Regions from separate parts of the Streptomyces sp. NPDC058664 genome, predicted to be linked through region 2. Evidence: predicted binding sites of a transcription regulator. Region 2 holds the regulator's gene; the other holds the start of a gene.

Region 1 (4,185 bases), on a different contig from region 2:
CGCGAGGACCCGGTCCTCGGCGGAGGGGGCGGCGGCCGGCACCTCGGAGGGCGAGGCGGCCCGGGCGGCGACGTGCGCGGCGGCCCGGTCGGCGCGGGCGCCGGCCCGCTGCGCGTCCACCAGGCGCCGGGCGGCGATCACCCAGAGCCAGCCACCGGCCTCGCCCCGGCCGCGGTGGCCGCCGGCCGAGCGCCAGACGGTGACGAAGGTGTCCTGGAGGACTTCCCGTACGGTCTCGTCGTCGGGGCAGCGCCGGGCGAGACGGGCGTGCAGCCAGCCGGCGTGCCGGTCGTAGAGGACGGCGAGTGCCTCGGTGTCCCCCCGGGCGACCGCGCGCAGCAGCGCGGAGTCGTCCTCGTCGCCCCCGGAGGGGCCTCCCCCTGTGGGGCGCGACAGTCTCACGCCTTCTCTATCGCCGGGTGGGCACCGGACGGTTCACGCGCTCACGGACCGGTGGGCGGGCCGCCCTCCGGGAGGGCGGCGAAGACCCGCTGGAGGGCGGGCGGGCGCTCGCCGTCGCCCGCGACGACGAGCCGGTGGCGGTGGGTGACGAAGTACTGGAAGCCGTCGGGGACCGGGTCGCCGGTCGGACGCGACGGCACGCGCGCGTAGGCGGGGTCTTCGAGCGCAGCCCGCAGTTCGGCGGCCTGCGCGGGGGTCATCCGGCCGGTGCGGGGCGGTCGGGTGCCGGAGCGGCTGGTCCAGGTGCCGTCGTAGTGGACGACGAGCTGGTTGCGGACCCCGGCGAGGCCGCCGTTGACGACCACCTCGACGAGGACCTCCTGCCCGCGCGGCTCCTCGGTGGGGGTGACCGTCCCGGCCGGGGCGGGAGGGGCGGTGGACGTGGCCGGTGGGGGCGGCACGGTGACGTCCGACGCCGGTCCGCCGGGTGCCGGTGGGGTTCCGGAGCCGCAGCCGCTCGCGCCGACGCCGCCGACGGTCAGGGCCGCCGCGAGGAGCAGGGCACCGCGCCTTGTCTTCCGTATGCCTCGCACCATGGTCCGAGCATGCCCCGTCCGGGGTTCCGCGCGCAGCCGGACGCCCGAGGCCGTGTCCGGCGGACCATGGCCGAGGCCGTGCGGCCCCGTGGTCAGCCCTCCGTCCGGACGATGCCGGTCAGCGGGCCCCGGTAACGCCAGTCCAGCGAGTCGTACAGCGCGAGGCCGTCCGTGGTCGCCGAGAGCACCCCGGTCTCGGCGCCCGCCTGGGCGGCGGCCGCCTCGAGGGTGCGCATGACGTTGGCGCCGAGGCCGCGCCGCCGGTGCGCGGGGTCGGTCTCGATCTGGTCGGCGACGGCGGTGGAGCCGGTCGGGGCGATCTGGCCGCGCGCGGCGAGGGTGCCGTCGGGGGCGAGGACGCGGACCCGGATGACACCGTCCTTGACCTCGGTGGTCCTGGCGTACCCCTCCGGCGGCGCGGGCCGGGCGCCGGGGTCCAGCGGCTTGACCATCATGAAGCCCGGGTCGTCGGGGACCGTCCAGCCCTCGGTGATCCACGGGGCCACGTCCTCGGGCCCCGCCATGACCTTGAGCCAGCTGTACGGGGCGGTGAGCCGGTCGCAGAGCGCGCCGACGGAGGCCGCGTCGGGGGCGGGCAGGACGTGCCGTACGACGTGCCGGGGGAGGCCCACGTCGATCCGGTACCCCCACGGCTCGGTGACGGCGGCCGGGGTTCCCCGGGAGACGGTCCAACCCGCCACCCAGGCAGAAGTAATAGACGCTATATCCATGGAGGCATTACAGCGGCTGGATGCCGATCGAGGGGAGAGTGATCGCTCAGAGCGAACGGGCGTCCGGGAACATTCATCGGCTCACATGCATTGAGTCCACATAACTCAACTTGACTGCCGAAGGGGAGATCATGGCTTCTGAGTCCGCGTCCGTGCCGCTCACTCTGCCCGTACTGCCGCTCGACGACGAGGTCGTGCTGCCCGGAATGGTGGTGCCGCTGGACCTCTCCGACAACGACGTACGGGCCGCCGTCGAGGCCGCCCAGGCCGCCGCACGGCCCGGCGCGGGCAAGCCGCGGGTCCTGCTCGTCCCCCGCGTCGACGGCACCTACGCCGCGACCGGCGTCCTCGGCACCGTCGAGCAGGTCGGCCGGCTGTCCGACGGCGACCCCGGCGCGCTGATCCGCGCCCTCGGCCGTGTCCGCATCGGCGCCGGTACGACCGGACCCGGCGCGGCCCTCTGGGTCGAGGGCAGCACCGTCGAGGAGACCCTGCCCGACCCGCTGCCCGGCCAGGTCGCCGACCTGGTCAAGGAGTACAAGGCGCTGGCCACCAGCTGGCTCAAGAAGCGCGGCGCCTGGCAGGTCGTCGACCGCGTCCAGCAGATCGACGGCGTCGGCGCCCTCGCCGACAACGCCGGCTACTCGCCCTTCCTCACCGTCGAGCAGAAGGTCGCGCTCCTGGAGACCGCCGACCCGGTCGCCCGTCTCAAGATCGCCACCGCCCAGCTCCGCGAGCACCTCGCCGAACAGGACGTCGCCGAGACCATCGCCAAGGACGTCCAGGAGGGCGTCGACAAGCAGCAGCGCGAGTTCCTGCTCCGCCGCCAGCTCGAAGCCGTCCGCAAGGAGCTCAGCGACCTCAACGGCGAGGCCGAGGGCGACGAGTCCGACGACTACCGCGCCCGCGTGGAGGCCGCCGACCTGCCCGAGAAGGTCAGGGAAGCCGCCCTCAAGGAGGTCGAGAAGCTGGAGCGGTCCAGCGACCAGTCCCCCGAGGGCTCCTGGATCCGCACCTGGCTGGACACCGTCCTCGAACTCCCGTGGAACGAGCGCACCGAGGACCGCTACGACATCCGCGGCGCCCGCGCCGTCCTCGACGCCGAGCACGCGGGCCTGGACGACGTGAAGGAACGGATCACCGAGTACCTGGCCGTGCGCAAGCGCCGCTCCGACCGAGGCCTCGGCGTCGTCGGCGGCCGCCGCGGCGGAGCCGTGCTCGCCCTCGTCGGCCCGCCCGGCGTCGGCAAGACCTCCCTCGGCGAGTCCGTCGCCCACGCGATGGGCCGCGAGTTCGTCCGGGTCGCCCTCGGCGGCGTACGGGACGAGGCGGAGATCCGCGGCCACCGCAGGACCTACGTCGGCGCCCTGCCCGGCCGTATCGTCCGCGCCATCAAGGAGGCCGGGTCCATGAACCCGGTGGTCCTCCTCGACGAGATCGACAAGGTCGGCTCCGACTTCCGCGGAGACCCCGCGGCGGCGCTCCTCGAAGTCCTCGACCCGGCGCAGAACCACACCTTCCGCGACCACTACCTGGAGGTCGAGCTCGACCTCTCCGACGTCGTCTTCCTCGCCACCGCCAACGTCCTCGAAGCCATCCCCGAGGCCCTCCTCGACCGCATGGAGCTGGTCAGGCTCGACGGCTACACGGAGGACGAGAAGGTCGTCATCGCCCGCGACCACCTGCTGCCCCGGCAGCTGGAGCGCGCGGGCCTGGAGCCCGGCGAGGTCGTCCTGGAGGAGGCGAGCCTGCGCAGGCTCGCCGGCGAGTACACCCGCGAGGCGGGCGTCCGCACCCTGGAGCGGGCCATCTCCCGGCTGCTCCGCAAGGTCGCCGCCCAGCACGAACTGGGCGATAGGGAACTGCCGTTCACGGTGGGCCCGGACGACCTGCGCGAGCTCATCGGACGGCCGCACCACGTGCCGGAGTCGGCCCAGGACCCGGCGGAGCGCCGCACCGCCGTGCCGGGTGTCGCCACCGGGCTCGCCGTGACCGGCGCGGGCGGTGACGTCCTCTTCGTCGAGGCGTCCCTCGCCGACCCGGAGACCGGCGCCGCCGGGCTGACCCTCACCGGCCAACTGGGCGACGTGATGAAGGAGTCGGCGCAGATCGCGCTCTCCTTCCTCCGCTCGCACGGCGCGGAACTGGAGCTGCCCGTCACCGGCCTGAAGGACCGGGGCGTGCACATCCACTTCCCGGCGGGCGCGGTCCCCAAGGACGGCCCGAGCGCGGGCGTCACCATGACGACCGCACTGGCCTCCCTGCTGAGCGGGCGCCTGGTCCGCACGGACGTGGCCATGACCGGCGAGGTCTCCCTCACCGGCCGGGTCCTCCCGATCGGCGGCGTGAAGCAGAAGCTGCTCGCCGCGCACCGGGCGGGCATCACGACGGTCGTGATCCCCAAGCGGAACGAGGCCGACCTGGACGACGTCCCGGCCGAGATCCTGGAGAAGCTG
Region 2 (4,185 bases):
GAAGTGCCATCCGGAGCGGTAGGCCGAAGCCATCTCCCGGCGGAACCTGGGGTCGTCCGGCGGCACGGTCACACGCCCGCGCCCCTGGGAGGGATCTCCCAGGACGGCTCGTAGGGAGCCGCGAGCACGCTGTCCGCGGGGGAGCTCTCCCACGAGGGCTCGCTCGGACCCGCCACCACGGAGTGCGCCGGAGCGCTCTCCCACGAGGGCTCGCCCGGACCCGCCACGGAGTGCGCCGGGGTGCTCTCCCACGAGGGCTCGCCTACGGCGAGTGCGCCGAGAGCAGCCGCCGCAACGGCTATGGCGCTAAGTGCACGAACCATCCTGGTCATGACCGATCTCCACCTCTTTTGATCACTACCTCCCCCCCGCGAATAAGACGATGGCTCACGCACGCCCCCTTTCACCAGCCACGCCGGGCATCATGTTCCTGTAATTCATGACCCTGAGGGGGGTGCAAATGAGGCGAGAAGGCGACGAGACCGGTCATAAGCACAGTCACGGTGAACTATGCGACGTGGGCAAGGAGCTCTATGCGAACGCCCTCCGCAACGGACGCGTAGCCCGCTCCGACACCGAAGCCGCCCCCTGCCTGAGGGAACTCTCCCTCCTGCACCCGGACCCGGACGACAGCCAGTGGCTGCGCCCCGTGCCGCCTTCGATCGCCCTCAGCCAGCTCGTGCACCCCATCGAGCAGGAGATACAGGCCCGCAGGCAGCACGCCATCGCGCTCGCGGACACGTTCGAGCCGTTCATGGCCCTTCACACACAGGACCCCTCCGGCTCCCAGGCCATCACCGTCCTCGAAGGCCTCAGCGTCATCAACGCCGCGCTCGACCGCGCCATCAACGAGTGCACCGAGGAGCTCCTCACCATCCAGCCCGGCAGCGGCCGCCGCCCCGAGACCCTCGAAGCCGCCCTGCGCCGCATGGAACCGCTGCTCGACCGCGGGGTCCGGATGCGCACGCTCTACCAGCACACCGCCCGGCACCACCCCGCCACCCTCGCCTACGTCGAACGGGTCGCCCCCTACGGACTCGACCTGCGCACCCTCGAGGAGATCGTCGACCGGCTGATCATCGTCGACCGCAAGGTCGCCTTCGTGCCCGCGCGCAGCGACCGCCAGGTCGCCCTCGAACTGCGCCACGAGGGCCTCGTCCAGTACCTCGTCGGCGTCTTCGACCAGTTCTGGCTGCACGGCGTGCCCTGGGAGGAGGAGATCCCGTACAGACCCTCCGTGGACGGCATAGGCGGCGTCCAGCACTCCATCGCCAAACTCCTCGTCGAGGGCCACGTCGACGAGGCCATCGCCCGCCGCCTCGGCATGAACGTGCGCACCTGCCGCGCCCACATCGCCAAGCTCGCCGCCACCCTCGGCAGCGGCAGCCGGGCCCAGCTCGGCTACCTCATCGCCCGGTCCGGCATCCTCGACGGGGACACCCTGCCGGCGACGCACCCGGCCGGAACCGAACGGGACGACTGACCGCCGTGTACGTACAGATCGACCTCGACGGCCCTGCCGGGACCCTCCGGGTCTCCGGGCACGGGCTGCCCGCCGTGGAGCTCGTACGGGCCCCCGGGACCCGCCCCGACGCCCACACCCCCATCGGGACCCGCAGGGCCGCGCTGCTCGCGCTCACCGTGGACGGGGAGCCCGCCCGTGTCAGGCCCGCCCGCGGGCGCCTCCTGCGGCGCTCCTACCGGGTCGGCGTACGGACCGGCGGGGCCCGCTACCGGCTGATCCCCTGCGGGTACGCCGAGAGCCGGTTCACCCGGAACGGGCGACGGATCGGCACCCTGCTCTCCTCCGGCGACGGCCGGGTCGTCGACACCTGGGAGCCCGGCGCGACCCCCCTGGACATCGCCCTCGGCACCGCCCTGGCCGCGGCCTTCGGTACGGGCGCCGCGCCCTGGTGGGAGACGGTCGGCGACATCGTCTCCGAACTGGTCCCCTGAGCCCGTACGCGTGAGGCCCCCTCCACGGTGGTGGAGGGGGCCTCACGCACGTCACACGGACTACTCGCCCCGCTTGGGGGGACGCCACACCACCAGGGCGCTCGCCTGCTGCACGTCCTGGTACGGCACCAGGTCGCGCCGGTACGAGGCGTGCACCTGGGCCTCGCGCTGCCGCATCGCCGCCGCCGCGCCGTCGACCGCGGCCGACAGCTCCGCGATCCGGTTCTGCAGCGCCGCGACCTGGTTCTCCAGCTCGATGATGCGCTTGATCCCGGCCAGGTTGATGCCCTCGTCCTGCGACAGCTGCTGCACCTGGCGGAGCAGCTCGATGTCACGGGCCGAGTAGCGGCGGCCCCGGCCGGCCGTGCGGTCGGGGGAGACCAGACCGAGACGGTCGTACTGCCGCAGGGTCTGCGGGTGCAGGCCCGAGAGCTGGGCCGCCACCGAGATGACGTACACCGGCGACTCGTCGGTCAGCTCGTACGCCCTGCTGCTAAATCCTGGCTGTCGTCGGCGCCCGTCCACGGGTCACGCTCCCTTCGCGGCCTGGAACAGCTCCGCCCGGGGGTCCTCGGAGGCGGTCGCCTCGCGGTAGGTCTCCAGGGCCTCACGTGCCTTGTCGTCCAGCTCCTTCGGCACCGCGACCTCGACCGTCACGAGGAGGTCGCCGCGGGTGCCGTCCTTGCGGACCGCGCCCTTGCCCCGAGCGCGCATGGTCCGGCCGTTCGGGGTGCCCGCGGGCAGCTTGAGGGTGACCGGGGGGCCGCCGAGGGTCGGCACCTTGATCTCGCCGCCGAGCGCCGCCTCCGTGAAGGAGACCGGCACCGTGACGGTGAGGTTGTCGTCCTTGCGGCCGAAGACCGGGTGCGCGTCGACGTGCACGACGACGTACAGGTCGCCGTTCTGCCCGCCGCGCTCGCCCGGCGCTCCCTTGCCGCGGAGCCGGATCTTCTGGTTGTCGCTCACGCCCGCCGGAATGCGGACCTGCATGGTCCGGGAGGACTTGGCCCGGCCGCTGCCCTTGCAGACCTCGCAGGGGTTCTCCGCGATCAGGCCGCGGCCCTTGCAGTCCACGCACGGGTCGGTGAGCGAGAAGCCGCCGCCACTGCCGCGCGAGACCTGCCCGGTGCCGACGCAGGTCGGGCACACGCGGGGCGTGCCGTTCTTGTCGCCGGTGCCCGAACACGCCGTGCAGGGCTGCTGGCTCGACATCCGCAGCGGTACGGTCGCGCCCTCGATGGCCTCGGTGAAGCTGAGCGTCACCTCGGACTCGACGTCCTGGCCGCGCCGCGGCTGGGTACGGGCTCCCGCACCCGCGCCGCGGTTGAACAGGCCGCCGAAGACGTCCCCGATCCCACCGCCGCCGAAGCCGCCGGCTCCGGCATGGCCGCCCTGGGCGCCGCCGAAGAGGTCGCCCAGGTCGAAGTTGAACGAGCCGCCGCCCGGACCGCCGGCCCGGCCCCCGTTGAAGAGGGCGCCGTTCCCGAAGAGGGCGCGGGCCTCGTCGTACTCCTTGCGCTTCTTGGGGTCCCCGAGGATGTCGTTGGCCTCGGAGATCTCCTTGAACCGCGACTCGGCCTTGGCGTCGCCCTTGTTGGCGTCCGGGTGGTTCTCGCGGGCGAGCTTCCGGTACGCCTTCTTGATCTCGGCCTCGGTGGCGTCCTTGGGGACGCCGAGAACCTTGTAGTAGTCCTTCTCGACGAAGTCCTTCGTGCTCATCGACGTCCCTCCTTCCGGACTGCTCCGGTGTTCGTCACTGCTCCGGTGACCGCCGGCGCTCCGGCGGTCACCCACGCTCCGGCGGCCGACGCGTCACCCCTCGTCGGGGGCACCGCTCTCCTCGTCGGCCGACGAGCCGTCCTCCTTGGCCGGAGCCGCGCCCGGCTGGGGCTCGGCGACGGCCACGCGGGCGGGCCTGATGGTCCGCTCGCCGATCCGATACCCCGGCTGCAGGATCGCCACGCAGGTCGTCTCGGTGACGTCCGGCGCGTACGAGTGCATCAGGGCCTCGTGGATCGTCGGGTCGAAGGGCTCGCCCTCCTTGCCGAACTGCTGGAGTCCCAGCTTGGCGACGACCGTCTCCAGCGATTCGGCCACCGACTTGAACCCGCCCACGAGCTCGCCGTGGTCCCGGGCCCTGCCGACGTCGTCGAGCACGGGGAGGAGCTCGGACAGGAGGCTCGCGACGGCGATCTCCTTGACCGTGACCCGGTCCCGCTCCACGCGGCG

The links. Region 2 encodes HspR, which represses chaperone genes until heat shock. Its sites were predicted from a motif close to TTGAGNNNNNNNNNCTCAA; they were not measured.
Region 1: lon (endopeptidase La) is a predicted target of HspR. The motif match lies at 1,820-1,838, and genes of this name have one in related genera.

Annotation. Positions count from the first base shown of each region.
Region 1 is NZ_JBHXRW010000040.1:12,991-17,175, reverse strand. Features, by position in the region: gene ACFWUY_RS28050 (RNA polymerase sigma factor) at 1-402, opposite strand, end outside; gene ACFWUY_RS28045 (hypothetical protein) at 444-998, opposite strand; gene ACFWUY_RS28040 (GNAT family N-acetyltransferase) at 1,091-1,729, opposite strand; gene lon (endopeptidase La) at 1,861-4,185, shown strand, end outside.
Region 2 is NZ_JBHXRW010000025.1:20,018-24,202, reverse strand. Features, by position in the region: gene ACFWUY_RS21190 ((2Fe-2S)-binding protein) at 1-72, opposite strand, end outside; gene ACFWUY_RS21185 (helix-turn-helix transcriptional regulator) at 440-1,483, shown strand; gene ACFWUY_RS21180 (hypothetical protein) at 1,489-1,956, shown strand; gene ACFWUY_RS21175 (heat shock protein transcriptional repressor HspR) at 2,017-2,481, opposite strand; gene dnaJ (molecular chaperone DnaJ) at 2,485-3,675, opposite strand; gene grpE (nucleotide exchange factor GrpE) at 3,769-4,185, opposite strand, start outside.